2 regions of the Mesorhizobium sp. RCAM 06353 genome follow, and region 1 is predicted to be linked to the other one. Evidence: riboswitches for the same ligand, from Rfam matches in the RefSeq annotation. Region 1 holds a riboswitch; the other holds the start of a gene.
What was found. Region 1 has a riboswitch for cobalamin ahead of AC56QX_RS27140 (DUF1636 family protein). Riboswitches for the same ligand answer to the same signal wherever they lie in the genome.
Positions count from the first base shown of each region.

Region 2: another riboswitch for cobalamin. It lies ahead of AC56QX_RS03530 (aromatic ring-hydroxylating oxygenase subunit alpha); the one in region 1 lies ahead of AC56QX_RS27140 (DUF1636 family protein).

Region 1 covers NZ_CM185031.1:5,584,446-5,592,368, reverse strand. The annotation lists gene AC56QX_RS27165 (AraC family transcriptional regulator) at 1-484, opposite strand, end outside; gene AC56QX_RS27160 (LacI family DNA-binding transcriptional regulator) at 705-1,733, shown strand; gene AC56QX_RS27155 (sugar ABC transporter ATP-binding protein) at 1,730-3,247, shown strand; gene AC56QX_RS27150 (ABC transporter permease) at 3,247-4,296, shown strand; gene AC56QX_RS27145 (substrate-binding domain-containing protein) at 4,370-5,353, shown strand; cobalamin riboswitch at 5,613-5,817, shown strand; gene AC56QX_RS27140 (DUF1636 family protein) at 5,840-6,307, shown strand; gene AC56QX_RS27135 (ABC transporter ATP-binding protein) at 6,304-7,092, shown strand; gene AC56QX_RS27130 (ABC transporter substrate-binding protein) at 7,140-7,923, shown strand, end outside.
Region 2 covers NZ_CM185031.1:791,387-799,309, forward strand. The annotation lists gene bglA (beta-galactosidase BglA) at 1-1,615, shown strand, start outside; gene AC56QX_RS03515 (ABC transporter ATP-binding protein) at 1,638-2,750, shown strand; gene AC56QX_RS03520 (DUF680 domain-containing protein) at 2,827-3,066, opposite strand; gene AC56QX_RS03525 (DUF680 domain-containing protein) at 3,139-3,339, opposite strand; cobalamin riboswitch at 3,832-4,032, shown strand; gene AC56QX_RS03530 (aromatic ring-hydroxylating oxygenase subunit alpha) at 4,147-5,394, shown strand; gene AC56QX_RS03535 (FAD-binding oxidoreductase) at 5,415-6,515, shown strand; gene AC56QX_RS03540 (PqqD family protein) at 6,612-7,091, shown strand; gene AC56QX_RS03545 (serine kinase) at 7,124-7,923, shown strand, end outside.

The DNA.
Region 1 (7,923 bases):
GGCCGAAGCGCTGCCACTGCATTGGAATCGCGGCGCTGGTTTCGCAGCTGTAGCGTTCGCCGAGCCCGGCGATCAGGAACGGCCGGCTGGTCTCGAAGCGCGGTGGTTCGAGGTTGGCGAGAAGGGACTGGTCCATCAGGATCGGCTCCACGAGGTCGAGGGTCTTGGTCGAGCCTTGCGCGCGCACCAGTTCCGGCGTTATGCCGAACTGGTCGCGGAAGGCGCGGGTGAAAGCCTCATGCGAGTTGTAGCCGGCGTCGAGCGCCACCGAGAGGATGTCGGGCGCCCCGCCTGCCAGCTTGCGCGCCGCCTCGGTCAGCCGACGCGCGCGCACATAACCCATGACAGAGCGGCCGGTGGCGGCGCCGAAGGCGCGCGTCACATGAAAGCGCGACACGCCGCTGCTTTGCGCGACGTCTTCGAGTGTAACAGCCTCCGGTAGATGGCTCTCGACGAACCACAGCGCTTTCTCGGTCGGGTTCATGGCTCCTTCTCGCATCGGCCGGATCATACTGCCGCCTTTCCACGCGGCCAGTTTGATCGAAATTGTGCAGCACGCAAATTTGGTTGGGAAACTCATCGAAGCGATTGCGCAAACGTTTCGATGACATTATGATCTCCCAAAATCCGCCGAGATCAACGAGAGCGGACTGGGAAACGCATCATCAGGGAGGAGCGCTTGCCAGCACTCCGTTTGGGTTACCATGCCGACAATGGCTGAGGTCGCGCGCCGCGCCGGCGTGTCGGTTTCGACCGTCTCGCATGTCATCAACCGCACCCGCTTCGTCTCGCCGGAGAAGGCGCGGCTCATCAATGACGCGATCGCCGCGATGGGCTATCAGCCCAACGAGCTGGCGCGGTCGCTGAAAGTCGCTTCGACCAACAGCGTCGGCTTGGCGATCTCGGCGATTTCCAATCCATATTTTACCGACATCATCTGCGCGGTGGAGGCCGAATGCGCCCGCCTCGGCCTCATGGTGTTCCTGTCCGACACGCAGGAAGACCCTGACCGCGAGCTTTCGGTGGTGCGTGCCTTCCACCAGCGGCGGGTCGACGGCGTTATCCTGGCGCCATCTGGCGCGCCGCAGCGGGCCATCGAATATCTCGCCGAAAAGAAGCTGCCTTGCGTGCTCATCGACCGCTTCGCCGACGAGCGCTTCGACCAGATCGGTGTCGAGAACCAGTCGTCGATGCGCGCGCTGATCGATCATGTCGCCTCCTACGGCCACAAGCGCATCGGCTACATCGCTGGCCAGCCGGGGCTGGCGACAACCCGCGAACGCATCGAGGCCTTTCGCGTCTCGCTCGCCGCCAATGGACTTGAGTGCCTGCCGCACTATGTCTCGCCGGATAATGTCGACACGGCGAGTGCGACGGCATCGACCCATGCGATCCTGTCCCTGCCGTCGCCGCCCACCGCATTGGTCACGGGCAACAACATGACGACGATCGGGGCGGTGCGGGCGATTCGAGAACGGGGCCTCTCAATACCGGGAGATCTCTCGCTCGCCGGCTTCGACGACTTCGAATGGGCCGATTGCTTCGAGCCGCGGCTGACGTTGGTCGCGCAACCCTGCACCGAGATCGGACGGCAGGCGGCAGCCTTGCTGTGCGCCCGCATTGCATCTACCGGCCTGGAGCCACAGTCGGTGCGGCTACAGGCGGCGCTGCAGGTCCGAGAGTCCTGCGCGAGGCCGGACTCGATGAGGTCAGCCCCCATGGGGTCAGCATGAGCGCGCCGCTGCTTTCCGTTACCGGTGCTGTCAAACGCTTCGGCGGCGTCCAGGCGCTGCGCGGCGTCGACTTCGACTTGAAGGCCGGCGAGATCCACGCGCTGCTCGGCGAGAACGGCGCCGGCAAATCCACGCTGATGAACCTGTTGTCGGGCGTCTACACGGCCGATGAAGGCACCATCCACATCGACGGCAAGCCGGTCACCTTCAACAACCCGCGCGAGGCGCAAGCGGCCGGCATCGCCACCATATTCCAGGAACTCGACCTAGTGCCGACGCTCGACGTCGCCGCCAATTTGTTCCTCGGCCGCGAACTGATGCGGTCTGGCGGCTTCCTTGATGTGTCGACGATGCGCAGCGAGGCCCGCAAGCGGCTCGAGGCCATCGAGATGGCCATCGATCCGGCCAGCATGGTGGCGAACCTGTCGATCGGCCAGCGCCAGGTCGTGGCGATCGTCAAGGCGCTGTCCTACGCGTCGCGTGTGCTGATCATGGACGAGCCGACGGCGGCACTGACGGTAGGCGAGGTCGACAGGCTGTTCGACATCATGCGTAAGCTCGCCGCCAGCGGCGTCGGCATCGTCTACATCTCGCATCGCCTCGAAGAAGTGCCGCAGATCGCCGACCGGGTGACGGTTATGCGCGACGGTCGTGTCGCCGGCGTCACCGAGCCGCGTGCGCCGCAGGCCGAGCTGGTCCGGCTTCTGGTCGGGCGGCCGCTGGACGAGCTTTATCCCGAACGGTCAAGGGCGGCCGGCAAGACGTTACTCAGCTTGCGCGATGCGCGCTTCAGGCTCGCCCACGAAAGCGCCGGATGGCAGCCGCCGGCCGGCATCTCGCTCGACGTCAAGGCCGGCGAGATCGTCGGACTGGCCGGCATCATGGGGGCAGGGCGTACCGAGCTGCTGAGTGCGCTCTATGGCACCGGTCTGTCCGGCCGTTGGGAAGGCGAGGTCGCCATCGACGGCCGGCCCGTAAGGCTGGATTCGATCGCGGCGGCCCGCGCGGCCGGCATTGCCTTCGTCACCGACGACCGGCGTGGCAGCGGTCTGATGCTCAGAATGGCTGTGGGCCTCAACCTGGTCATGTCGGTGATCCGCCGCATCTCGCCGTTCGGCCTGATGTCTCAGCGCCGCCAGGCGGAGGCGGTGAAGCAGTCCTTCGGCCAGTTCGACATCAGGCCGAAGAATCCCGACATCGCTGTCGGCGCGCTGTCCGGCGGCAACCAGCAGAAAGTGGTGCTGGCCAAGGAGATCCTCGGCAATCCAAGGCTGCTGCTGCTCGATGAGCCGACGCGCGGCGTCGATGTCGGCGCCAAGGGCGAGATTTACGCGCGGCTCAGGCAGTTGGCGGCGCAAGGGCTCGGCATCCTGGTCGCGTCTAGCGAGATGCCGGAACTGATCGGTCTCTGCGACCGCATCGTGGTGCTGCGCCAGGGGCGCAATGTGGCGGAATTCATCGGCGGCGTCGACGAGCACACGGTGCTTGCCGCGGCAAATGGCAGGGAGGCCTGATGTCTGAACAGAAGATTTCGGAAGCAGGCGGCCCGGTGGCTGCGGCACCGGCGCATCGCGATCCGCTGGCGCTGATCGTGCGCTTCCAAAGCCTGATCGGCTTGGTACTGGTGGCGATCGGCGGTGTCATCTTCTCGCCGCGCCGTCACGGAGCGATCCTGTTCCTCGACCCCGACAACATCGCCAACATCGTGCGCGCGGTGTCGGAGACCGGCATCATCGCCATCGGCATGACCTTCGTCATTATCACGGCCGGCATCGACCTTTCGGTTGGCGCGGTGCTTGGGCTGTCCAGTGTCGTCACCGCATCGATGATGATCTCTGGCGGCTTCGGGCTGGTCCCCACCATCCTCGCCGTGCTCATCATGGGCATCGTCTTCGGTGCGATCCAGGGCACCATCTCCACCCGGTTCCGACTGGAGCCGTTCATCGTCACGCTCGCCGGCTTGCAGGCGGCACGCGGCCTGGCGCTTGTCGTGTCGGGCAATCAGTACATCAACATTTCCTATGGCGACGGGCCGGGCCTGGCACCGCCGGTTTTTGCGATCCTCGGCGAGCGGCTGTTCAACAACACCGTGCCAGTCGCCACCATCGTCTTCATCGTCTTTGCCGCGATCGCAACCATCGTGCTCAACACCACGCGCTTCGGCCGCTATGTCTTCGCCGTCGGCGGCAATGAGCGCGCGGCGCGCATTTCCGGCGTGCCCGTCTCCATGGTCAAGATCTCGGTCTATGCGATCACCGGCTTTGCCGCCGCTCTTGCCGGTATCGTTCATGCCGGCCAGTTCAATTTCGGCAGCGCCAATGACGGCATGGGCTATGAGCTCACGGCGATCGCCGCCGTGGTCATCGGCGGCACCAGCCTGTTCGGCGGCGCCGGCTCGATGGTCGGCACCGTGGCCGGCACCATCATGCTCGGCGCGCTGGCCAACATCCTTCAGCTCAACAACATCACACCCGCCATTCAACTGCTCGCGACCGCCGCGATCATCGTGCTGGCGGCAGTCATTCAATCCCTCGTTCGCCGCCGCGAGGGTTTGGGTCGTTAGGAGGAAGGCGGCAGCAAGTGGAAGTCAGTCAACCAAGGTCTGGCCCCCCGGCCCGACGAGGAGGAGAGTGAATATGAAAACCATAAGACAAAGCCGCACCCTCAAGGCCGTGCTCCTGGCAGGTGCCGGCCTGTGCATCGCGGGAGCCGCCCAGGCTGCCGAACCGTTGGTCAAGGCCTGCGCCAAAGACGGCCAGTTCATCATCGGCTTTTCACAGGCGAACAATGCCGAGCCCTACCGCCAGCATGTCAATGACGAGCTGACGGCGGCCGCCAAGGAAGTGCCGGGCTTCACGTTGCAGATCGCCGACGGCGCTGGCAACGTCAACACGCAGACCTCGCAGGTCGACAACTTCATCACCCAGAAAGTCGATCTCTTGCTGATCTCGCCCTTCGAGGCGGCACCGCTGACACCGGCGGTGAAGCGCGCCATGGATGCCGGCATCCCGGTCATCGAACTCGACCGCAAGACGGTCGGCGATCCCGGCAAGGACTACACCGCCTTCATCGGCGGCGACAATTACAAGATCGCGCTCGAAGCGGGCAAATACACCGCCAAGACCTTGCTGCCGGAGGGCGGCGAAGCAGCGGTGCTCGAAGGATTGCCAAGCTCCACACCGGCCGTCGAGCGGCTGAATGGCTTCAAGGACGGCGTCAAGGAGAATGCCAAGATCCAGGTCGTCGCCGAGCAGGCCGCCGACTGGGTGCCGGATAAAGCCCAGACCGCTTTCTCGGCCATGTTGCAGGCGCATCCCGACATCAAGGTGCTCTACGCCTCGAACGACATGATGGCGGCCGGCGCGCTGCTTGCCGCCAAGGGCGCCGGCAAGGACGTTAAGATCATCGGTACTGATGGCTTGCCAGGCCCGGCAGGCGGCATCGAAGCCGTCGCCAAGGGTGACTGGGCGGCGACCTTCACCTACCCGACAGGTGCGAAGGAAGCGATCGAGATGTCGAAGAAAATCTTGCTTGATTGCGCCACTTCGGTGGATACGACGGTCACTGTCGAGACGACAGCGATCACGCCAGAGAACGCCAAGCAGCTGTCAGGTAAGTAAGCACGTCTGCCTGCAGACTATCCGATCCGGGGCGGAGTTCACGTGAACTCCGCCCCGTCTGCGTCCGCAACCTTCAGCGATAGTTCGAAGGGTTGTGGCAAGGGATTGACATCAACAGAGGGAATCTCTTAAATCGTTCTGTTATTACATTACAGATAGAGATATAGCAAGCCGCTATCTGATGAGGCCGCAGGATGCCGGTGCCGCGATGGTGACAGGACCAGTCGAAAAGAATCGTTGCGATGCGCTCGGGGCAAAACTACGATGGCCCGGTGATGGTCCCCGCGCCGAAAGGCAAGGGGTGAAAAGGGAACACGGTGAGACCCTCAAGGTCGAGACCGTGGCTGCCCCCGCAACTGTAAGCGGTGAGCAAGATCCGACATGCCACTGGCCGGCAAGGCTGGGAAGGCAGGATTGAGCCGAGACCCGCGAGCCAGGAGACCTGCCATCACTGAGTTGACCGGACGGGGTGTGCCGGGAGGAAACGTGGACGTCGGTCTTGTCGGCCGGCTCGCCAACATCCTTCCGTCGCCAGTTTTGGAAAGTGACGGAAAGTTGGACGGCGCCATCGATCATCGCATCATCGTGTGCACGCTTTGCCGTGACGTTCCGACAGGGATCAGGTCGGGCGAAAGCCTATGCGCCGATTTGCGGTCCCGGCTCGCGGCCCACCATGAACCCGCTGTGGCGCTCGGCTTCACGGTTGAAGGCGTCGAATGCATGGCGGGCTGCGCGCGACCGCTGACGGTAGCCTTCCAGGCGCCGGGCAAGGCCGCCTATCTCTTCGGCTCCATCGACGCCGAGGCCGACGCCGGCGATCTCGTGCGATTTGCCAGGCTCTATGCATCGCTGGCAGACGGCTGGTGCAATTCCGGACAACGTCCGCCGCGACTGGCCGGCAAGACGCTGGCCCGTATCCCGGCACCGGCCAAGCCTGTGGATGGGAACCGATGACAACGCCACTCCTCGAAGCCCGCGACCTCGGCGCGACAGCGAATGGCCGGGCTCTGGTCCATGCGGTCAGCCTGTCCGTTGCCGCTGGTGATCGCCTCGCCATTATCGGCCCCAACGGCGCCGGCAAGACGACGCTGCTGCGCATGCTGTCGGGCATGCTCAGGCCAAGTTCCGGCGAGATGAAGCTTGGTGGGCGCCGCCTCGACAGGATCTCGACCGCCGAACGGGCATTGCACATCGCCGTCGTCGGCCAGACCGACCAGCCGGATCCGCGGCTGGCGGTGATCGACTATGTCGAGCTTGGCCGCGTCCCGCATGCCGGCCTGAGGCGCAGGAGCGAGGAACGCGACATTGTCGTGGACGCGCTGCGCCGGACCGGCTTGTTGCCGCTGCTTGGCCGCAGCATCGGCTCGCTGTCGGGCGGGGAACGCCAGCGCGCCCAGCTGGCGCGCGCCATCGCACAGGAACCGAAAGTGCTGTTCCTCGATGAGCCGACCAACCATCTCGACCCGCGCGCCCGAGGCGAGCTTATTGAACTTGTGGCCGGCTTCGGCATGACGGTGATCGCCGTGCTGCACGATCTGGCGTTGGTAGCGCCCTTCGCCACCAGGGTCGCGGTGATGCACGAAGCCCGGCTGCATGTGCTGGCGGCACCGCGCGAAGCGCTGACCCAAAAACTGATCCGCGAGATTTTCGGCGTCGACGTGTTTCGCCTGCGCCATCCCACCGAGGATCGCGAACTGACGGTGTTCGATGTTCCGAACCGCGCCGCGCCGCCATCCTGATCAAAACCATCCGTCATCCGCCGCTGTTCAACCAAGGTGCAAAATCCGTGAAACGTCTCGCTTTGTCGCTCGTCCTCTCGCTGCTGGCCTCGACGGCCTTCGCCTTCCCCGTCACCGTCGACAGCTGCGGCAAGTCGTTGACCTTCGACGCGCCACCCAAGCGCGCCGTCATCCACGATCTCAACATGGCCGAGATGGCCTTCGCGCTGAAGCTGCAGCCGTCGATCGTCGGCCTGACCGGCATCACCGGATGGTACAAGGTCGGTCCCGAATTCAAGGCCGAGCAAGGTTCTATTCCCGAACTGGCGCCAAAATACCCGACGCTCGAAAACCTCGTCGCGGTCGAACCCGATTTCTTCTTCGCCGGCTGGTACTATGGCATGAAGCCGGGCGGCGACGTGACGCCCGACACGCTCGCGCCGCACGGCATCAAGACGCTGGTGCTGACCGAAAGCTGCGTCCATCTCGACAAGACCAGGCCGGCCGCCTCGATGGACCTTCTGTATGGCGACGTCGAAAAGCTGGGCAAGATTTTTGGCAAGGACGCCGAAGCGGAGAAGCTTGTTGCCGGCTGGAAGGCGCAACTGGCTGACATCACCGCGAAAGTCGGCAGCGCCAGGGGAACACGGGTGTTCCTTTATGATTCCGGGGAGGACAAGCCGTTCACCGCCGGAAAATTCGCCATTCCCAGCGCCATGATCACCGCGGCTGGCGGCGACAACATCATGGCCGACATGGACACCAGCTGGGGCAACACCGACTGGGAAACGGTGGCGTCGCGCAATCCGCAATTCCTCATCCTGCTCGATTACCAGGATGGTGGCGGCTACA
Region 2 (7,923 bases), 2.4 Mb from region 1:
GCGAGGCGCGGTGATCTATCAGATCTATCCGCGCAGCTATCAGGATTCGAATGGCGACGGCATCGGCGACCTCAAGGGCATTATCGGGCGGTTGCCCTACATCGCCTCGCTTGGCGCCGACGCCATCTGGATCTCGCCCTTCTTCAAGTCGCCGATGAAGGATTTCGGCTACGACGTCTCGGACTATTGCGACGTCGACCCGATGTTCGGCACGCTGGCCGATTTCGACGCGCTGACGGCGGAGGCGCATCGGCTGGGTCTCAAGGTGATGATCGACGAAGTGCTGTCGCACACGGCAGACAGCCATCCATGGTTCAAGGAGAGCCGGGCGAGCCGCACCAATCCCAAGGCGGACTGGTATGTCTGGGCGGACGCCAGGCCCGACGGCACGCCGCCCAACAACTGGCTGTCGATCTTCGGCGGGTCGGCCTGGCAGTGGGACACCAGCCGCCAGCAATATTATCTGCACAATTTCCTGGCCGAGCAGCCCGATCTCAACTTCCACAACCGCGAAGTCCAGGACGCGCTGCTCGACGTCACCCGCTTCTGGCTGGAACGCGGCGTCGACGGCTTCCGCCTCGACACGATCAATTTCTACTTCCATAGCCAGGGCCTGGAGAACAATCCGCCGCTGCCGCCGGAAGAGCGCAACGACCAGACCGCGCCGGCGGTCAATCCCTACAACTACCAGGACCATATCTACGACAAGAGCCGACCGGAAAACCTCGGCTTCCTCGAACGCTTCCGCGCCCTGCTCGACGAATATCCGGCAACCGCCGCTGTCGGCGAGGTCGGCGATTCGCAGCGCGGTCTGGAGGTCGTGGCGGCCTATACCGCCGGCGGCAAGCGCGTGCACATGTGCTATTCCTTCGACTTCCTGGCGCCGGAAAAGATCAGCGCGGGCAAGGTCCGCTCGGTGCTGGAAGCCTTCGGCAGGGTCGCCAGCGACGGCTGGTCTTGCTGGGCTTTTTCCAACCATGACGTGATGCGCCCGGCCTCGCGCTGGGCCGCCAGCGAAGCCGACCCGATCGCCTATCTCAAGGTCATCTCGGCATTGCTGATGTCGCTGCGCGGCTCGGTCTGCCTCTACCAGGGCGAAGAGCTCGGGCTTGGCGAGGCGGATCTGCGCTTCGAGGATTTGCAGGATCCGTATGGCATCCGCTTCTGGCCGGAATTCAAGGGCCGCGACGGCTGCCGCACGCCCATGGTGTGGGATGGCAGCGCCAAGAATGGCGGCTTCTCCCAGGCAAAGCCCTGGCTGCCGGTGCCGGCCAAGCATCTGGCGCAAGCGGTCAATGTCCAGCAGGGCGATCAGGCTTCGCTGCTCGAGCACTATCGGCGCTTCCTCACCTTCCGCCGTGCCCATCCGGCACTGGCCAAGGGCGATATCACCTTCATCGAAAGCGAGGGCGACACCGTCGCCTTCACGCGCCGGGCGGGCAACGAGCAGGTCGTCTGCGTCTTCAACCTCGGCGCCAAACCGGCCAAGGTTGACCTTGGCAGCCGATCACTGCAACCTTTGCCGGGACACGGGTTTTCCGGGCAGGCGAGCCCCGGTTCGGTCGGGCTTGGCGGCTACGGCGCCTGGTTCGGGCGCATCGACGGAAATCTTTGAGGAAATCACTGGGAGGAAACCAATGGCCGATGTCAATCTGAGACAAGTGAAGAAGTCCTACGGCAATCTCAACATTCTCCATGGCATCGACCTCGATATCAAATCGGGCGAATTCATCGTCTTCGTCGGTCCGTCGGGCTGCGGCAAGTCGACCTTGCTGCGCTCCATCGCCGGGCTCGAGGAAATCACGTCGGGCGAGTTGAAGATCGACGGTGAAGTGGTCAATGACGTGCCGCCGTCCAAGCGCGGTATCGCCATGGTGTTCCAGTCCTACGCGCTCTATCCGCACATGACCGTCTACGACAACATGGCGTTCTCGATGAAGATCGGCAAGGAGAACAAGGCCGAGATCGACCGGCGCGTGAAGCAGGCCGCCGAAATCCTGCAGCTGACCAAATATCTCGACCGGCTGCCCAAGGCGATGTCGGGCGGGCAGCGTCAGCGCGTCGCCATCGGCCGCGCCATCGTGCGCAATCCGAAAGTGTTCCTGTTCGACGAGCCGCTGTCGAACCTTGATGCCGCGCTGCGTGTCGCCACGCGTATCGAGATCGCCAAGCTCAAGGAATCGATGCCCAACACAACCATGATCTACGTCACCCACGACCAGGTCGAGGCGATGACGCTCGCCGACCGCATCGTGGTGTTGAAGGACGGCCATATCGAGCAAGTCGGTACGCCGATGGATCTCTACAAGAAGCCCGGCAATCTGTTCGTCGCCCAGTTCATCGGCTCGCCAGCCATGAACATCCTGCCGGCGACAATCGACAAGACCGGCAACCCGACCGTCGTCAGCCATGTCGGCGGGCGCAAGGCTACGGTGCCGATTGCCACGCCTGCCTCGGCGAAGGGTGCGGCGGTAAGCTTCGGCGTGCGGCCGGAGGACCTGATCATCGCCACCGGCGCGGATTATCTGTTCGAGGGAACAGTCGACTATGTCGAGCAACTCGGCGAGGTTCAGCTGGTCTATGTCGACATCGGCCGCGCCGACCTGCCGCTGGTGACCAAGCTGCCTGGCAACGTCGAGGTCAAGCGCGGCTCGACGTTGCGGCTGAGCGCCAATGGCGAAGACCTGCATATCTTCGACACGGACGGACATTCCTTCGCACTCCAGAAGCCGGAAGCAAAAGCGGCTTAAGACAGAACCCGTCTCGACGGCGCAAAAAAGAGCGGCGGGCATGGCCCGCCGCTCTTTTTGGAATTGGCTTCGGCTGTTAGTGGTTGCCGAAGAGGTTCCGGTCGCTGCCCTGAGGCGCGGACTTCTGTGCGTCGCCCGACGAATTGAGCAGCTTGTAGACTGGCGAGCCGCTTTCACGGATCGAAGCCGTGCGCGAGTTGTCAACCGAAGTCGCGGCGGGCTGGTTGGCGCCGTTGGAGCCGTAATTGTCGCTGCCGGCGAAAGCGCTGCCGGAGATCGCCAGAACGGCGGCGGCAGCAAGGATGATCTTCTTCATTTCAAGTCTCCTGAATTCTTCAAGTGTCGCCAGGGCGGCGAACCAAGCCCGCCGCCTGCTGGGGATCGGCTGTTAGTTGTTGCCGAAGAGGTTGCGGTCGGCGCCCTGGACAGGCGTCTGAGCAGCCGGTTCCGACTTCTTGACCGAAGCGGTGTATGAGCTGTCGACAGCAGCGGTGGCTGCAGGGGCATTCGAACCATAGTGGTCGCTACCAGCGAAGGCGCTGCCGGAAATGGCCAGAAGGGCGGCGGCAGTGAGAACAATCTTTTTCATTTTGGGTACTCCAGTATTTTTTCCGTCCGTCTAGCGGCGTGTCTTGGGATTAAAATCGCGTCGTTCGGACAGCCCCGATGTGGGAAAGCCAGCTGGCCGTTTCCAATCACGAAGTTGTTCCGTGTGGACCAAGTATCCACCACTTGAAATTGTACCAGGGCCCTCTTTGGCGAACATTTTTCGTTTTGATATCAAACCGTTAGTCAAAACCAGCGCTGCGATCACCAACTGTATCGGAGGCTCAGCGTTCACACCGTCCTGCACGCACCGTCAACAGAAACGAACCGTTCGGTTCGATTTTAGAATCTGCTAATAGTCACTTTTCGAAACCGTTAACCTTTTTTCCCCCGTTCCGGATCGATTTTGATAGCCGGTACAGCCGTCACCGCGACGATTTTGCGACCGCGGTTCTTGACCCGATCATTGTGCATGCGTGTCGCGCCACATGGATGCGATGTCGCTTTCATGCCGATGTCGCAAGCGCTGTCGTGATTAGATCACGTCATCTCAGGTGCCGCTTCGTGACGATGGAGCGGAGAATTGGGAAGCCGGTCAGAATCCGGCGCTGCCCCCGCAACGGTGGTGGAGTTCAAGTCGCAACGGGAGACCACTGGGCGAAAGCCTGGGAAGGTGTCGCGATCGTCCGCAAGGACACTCCAGAGCCCGGAAACCAGCCCGAGATTTCTAGAACTCGACTGATCGCGGTGGGCGGTCAAGAGGCGGATGGCGCATGTCGGCTTTCGCCGGTCTGCGCCTAATCCTTCCTCAATCACCACCAGTTCAGTCCTTGAAGTATGAGGACAGGACATGGATACGCGCAACGACATGCTGAGGCTCTTGAACAGCCGCAGGGACGGCTTCTCGCTCGAGCAGCCCTTCTACACGGATCCCGATTTCTTCAAACTGGACATGGAGCTGATCTGGTATCGCGACTGGCTGTTCATCGGCCATGATTGCGAACTGCCGAAGCCCGGCAGCTTCATCACCGTACAGATCGGCGACTATCCGGTCGTGCTGGTGCGCGACCAGCAAGGCAAGATCAACGCCTTTCACAATTCCTGCCGCCATCGCGGCAGCCGCGTCTGCAACACCGACAAGGGCATGGCCGCCAAACTGGTCTGTCCCTATCACCAGTGGACCTATGAGCTGGACGGAAGGCTGCTGTTTGCCCGCCAGATGGCAGATGGTTTCGACAAGAGCCAGTTCAGCCTGAAGCCGGTCGCCTGCGAAAGCGTGGCCGGCTATATCTTTATCTGCCTGGCCAAGGAGCCCGCCGACTTCGCACCGATGCGGGCGATGATCGAGCCCTATCTCAAGCCGCACCGGCTCAGCGAAGCGAAGATAGCCTTCGAAAGCACCATCGTCGAAAAGGGCAACTGGAAGCTGGTCTGGGAAAACAACCGCGAGTGCTACCATTGCGCCGGCAATCATCCGGAGCTGTGCAAGACCTTCCCGGAAGCCCCGACAGTGACCGGTGTGCAAGGCGCCGACAGCGACCCGGAGATGCTGGCGCATTGGGCGAAATGCGAGGCAGCCGGCCTGCCGAGCAAGTTCCGTATCGACCCGGCCGGGCAATACCGCGCCACCCGCGCGCCGCTGCTGCGCGATGCCGTCAGCTACACCATGACCGGCAAGCGGGCGGTGAAGAAGAACCTCTCCGACACAGTCTCCGCCGACCGTATCGGCACCTTGATGCACTATCACTATCCGACGACCTGGAACCATATCCTCATCGACCATGCCGTCACCTTCCGCGTGCTGCCGATCAGCGCCACGGAAACGGCAGTGACGACCAAATGGCTGGTTCACAAGGATGCGGTCGAGGGCGTTGATTACGATCTTGCCGAACTCACCCATGTCTGGACCGAGACCAACGACCAGGACCGCCGCATCGTCGAGGAAAACGCCTTCGGCATCCTGTCGCCGGCCTATGAACCCGGCCCCTATTCCGAACTCCATGAGGGCGGCGTGATCCAGTTCGTCGACTGGTACGCGCGCTTCATCGGCCCGCGCCTTGCTGGAGACGGCAGGCCGGCTCTGCGCAGTGTCGCCTGAGAGGTTGAGGGATGAACGCGATGACTGATCTTGGCCTCTATCGCCATCTCGACCAGATGGCGCCCTGGAACGACAGGCTGCAGGTGCTGGAAGTGATCGGCGTCAGCGACGAGGCGCCTGACGTCAAGACCTTCACCTTCCGCTCCGACAACCAGACCTGGTTCCGCTACAAGCCGGGCCAGTTCGTGACGCTGGAACTGCCGACGTCGGACGGGCCGCTGATGCGCACCTATACGCTGTCGTCCTCGCCGTCGCGACCATTCTCGATCGCCGTGACGGTGAAGGCGCAGGCCGGCAGCATCGGCACGCGCTGGATGTTCGATCATCTGAAGCCCGGCTCGCACGTCAAGGCCTATGGGCCGGCGGGCGACTTTTCGCTGCACAGCCACCCGGCGGCCAAATATCTGTTCATTTCGGCCGGTTCCGGCGTGACGCCGATGATGTCGATGCTGCGCTGGCTGAACGACTGCGCGCCATGGACCGATGTCGGCTTCGTCAACTGCGCACGGCGCGCCGAAGAGATCATCTTCCGCAAGGAACTTGAGCTGCTCGGCGGCCATATGCCGGGCCTGTCGCTCGGCTTCATGATCGAGGAGCGATCAAGCCGCGAGGGCTGGTACGGCCATATGGGTCGCATCGACGCCATCCGGTTGCCGCTGCTGGCGCCCGATTTCCGCGAACGCGAGATCTTCTGCTGCGGTCCGGATCCCTTCATGCGCGCCGTGCGCGGCATGCTGGACGCCGCCGGCTTCGATATGACGAAATACCACCAGGAGAGCTTTGCCGCGCCCGCGGTGGAGGAAATCCCGGCACCGTTCGCATTGCCGGCTGGAGACGGTGACGCCGTTCCGGTCGAAGCCAAAACACCGATCCGCTTCGCGCTTTCGAACGTCGACGCCGAGTGCGTTGCCGGCCAGACCGTGCTGCAGACCGCGCGCTCTTCGGGCGTGCGGATCCCGGCGGCCTGCGAGTTCGGCCTGTGCGGGACCTGCAAGGTGAAGAAAGTCTCCGGCGCGGTCGAGATGAGCCACAATGGCGGCATCCTCGATCACGAAATCGACGACGGCTTCATCCTCGCCTGTTGCTCGAAGCCGTTGTCGGCTCTCGAAATCGAAGCGTGAACGGTTCGCGATCCAGCTGATCCCCAAAAATGGCCGACGTCTTGCCGGCACCGCTTGCCTTGCCAACGAAGAACCGAGCGTTTACAGGCGTTGTCGGTGGAAGCGATCCTGCTGGAGGGACGGGATTTGCAAAGCGGGGCAATAATGATGCGTGATAGCAACGCCTATGCGGTTGCGAGCAGGGACATCGTCTTCGAATCCTTCGACGGCGAAGCCGTGGTGCTGAACCTCGCGAACGGCAAGTATTTCGGCTTCTCCGATTCCGGCAGCAGGGTCTGGCAGGCGCTCTCGTCGGGGGTCGATGCCCAGGCCCTGACCGGGCTCACCGCCGGCGGTTCGACACTGGGCGCCGCTGAACTCGCACACTTCATCTCGCAATTGCTCGAACTGGGGTTGCTGGTGCGCTCGGAAGCAGCGTCGCAACCGCTGCCGGGCGATTTGGCTGCCGAGCTTGCCGCCACGAACGAGCCGCTCAAGGTGAGTATTCACGACGACCTCGCCGACCTGATCATCGTGGATCCCATCCACGAGGTCGAGGAACCCCTCGGCTGGCCGGCGGTCAAGCAGGCATCCTGACGAGCCGGCTGCGTCAGAGATAGGGGCGCAGGATGCCGCGCGTCACGCTCGAAACCTTGCCGGATTATGCCCGGTATCTCATCACCGCTGCTGAAGCCACACATTATCCGGCCACGCGGACGGTCCGCCTGCCCCGGCTGGAGCTGACCGCGCATGTCGGTACCGGTGTGCTTGCGGAGGCGCTTGGCAACGCCTTCGTGGAGGCCGAGGATGACCAGGCGGAGCCATCGACATGCCGCATCTTCACCGTTCATCCCGGCATTGACGGCATCCCTGAGCCGGCACGGTGGGGCGACGCGCATTTCACCGAATACGGCTTTGCCGAACGGCTCGCCGAAGCGGAGCTGCGTGGCCACTATTTTCACGATCTGGACTTCTGGCAGGTCTACGATCCGCAACGCCGCGTCGGCGTCCAGCTGATGACCTCGCCCGATGCCTTTCCGCCCTGGGAGCCGACAGCCCCGCTGCGGGCCTTCCTGCACTGGGAGTATGCGGCGCGCGGCATGCGGCTGACCCATGCCGGCACGCTCGGGGCCAAAGGCAAGGGCGTGCTGCTGGCGGGTGCAGGCGGCGCCGGCAAATCCGGCACCGTCGCCGCCGGCCTGCTCAACGGGCTGGACAGCGTCGGCGATGACTATGTGCTGATCGATCTCGGCGCCGGCGTGACCGCGCGGCCTCTGTTTTCCACGCTGAAGCAGGACCCGCAAGGTTTCGCGCGGCTGGGCCTGAAGCAGCGGCTGAGGATCGACAGCCCCTTGAACTGGCAAGGCAAGCACACGTTTCACATTGCCGACATCGCGCCACGGCCGGTGCCAGCAGAGCTGGACATCGT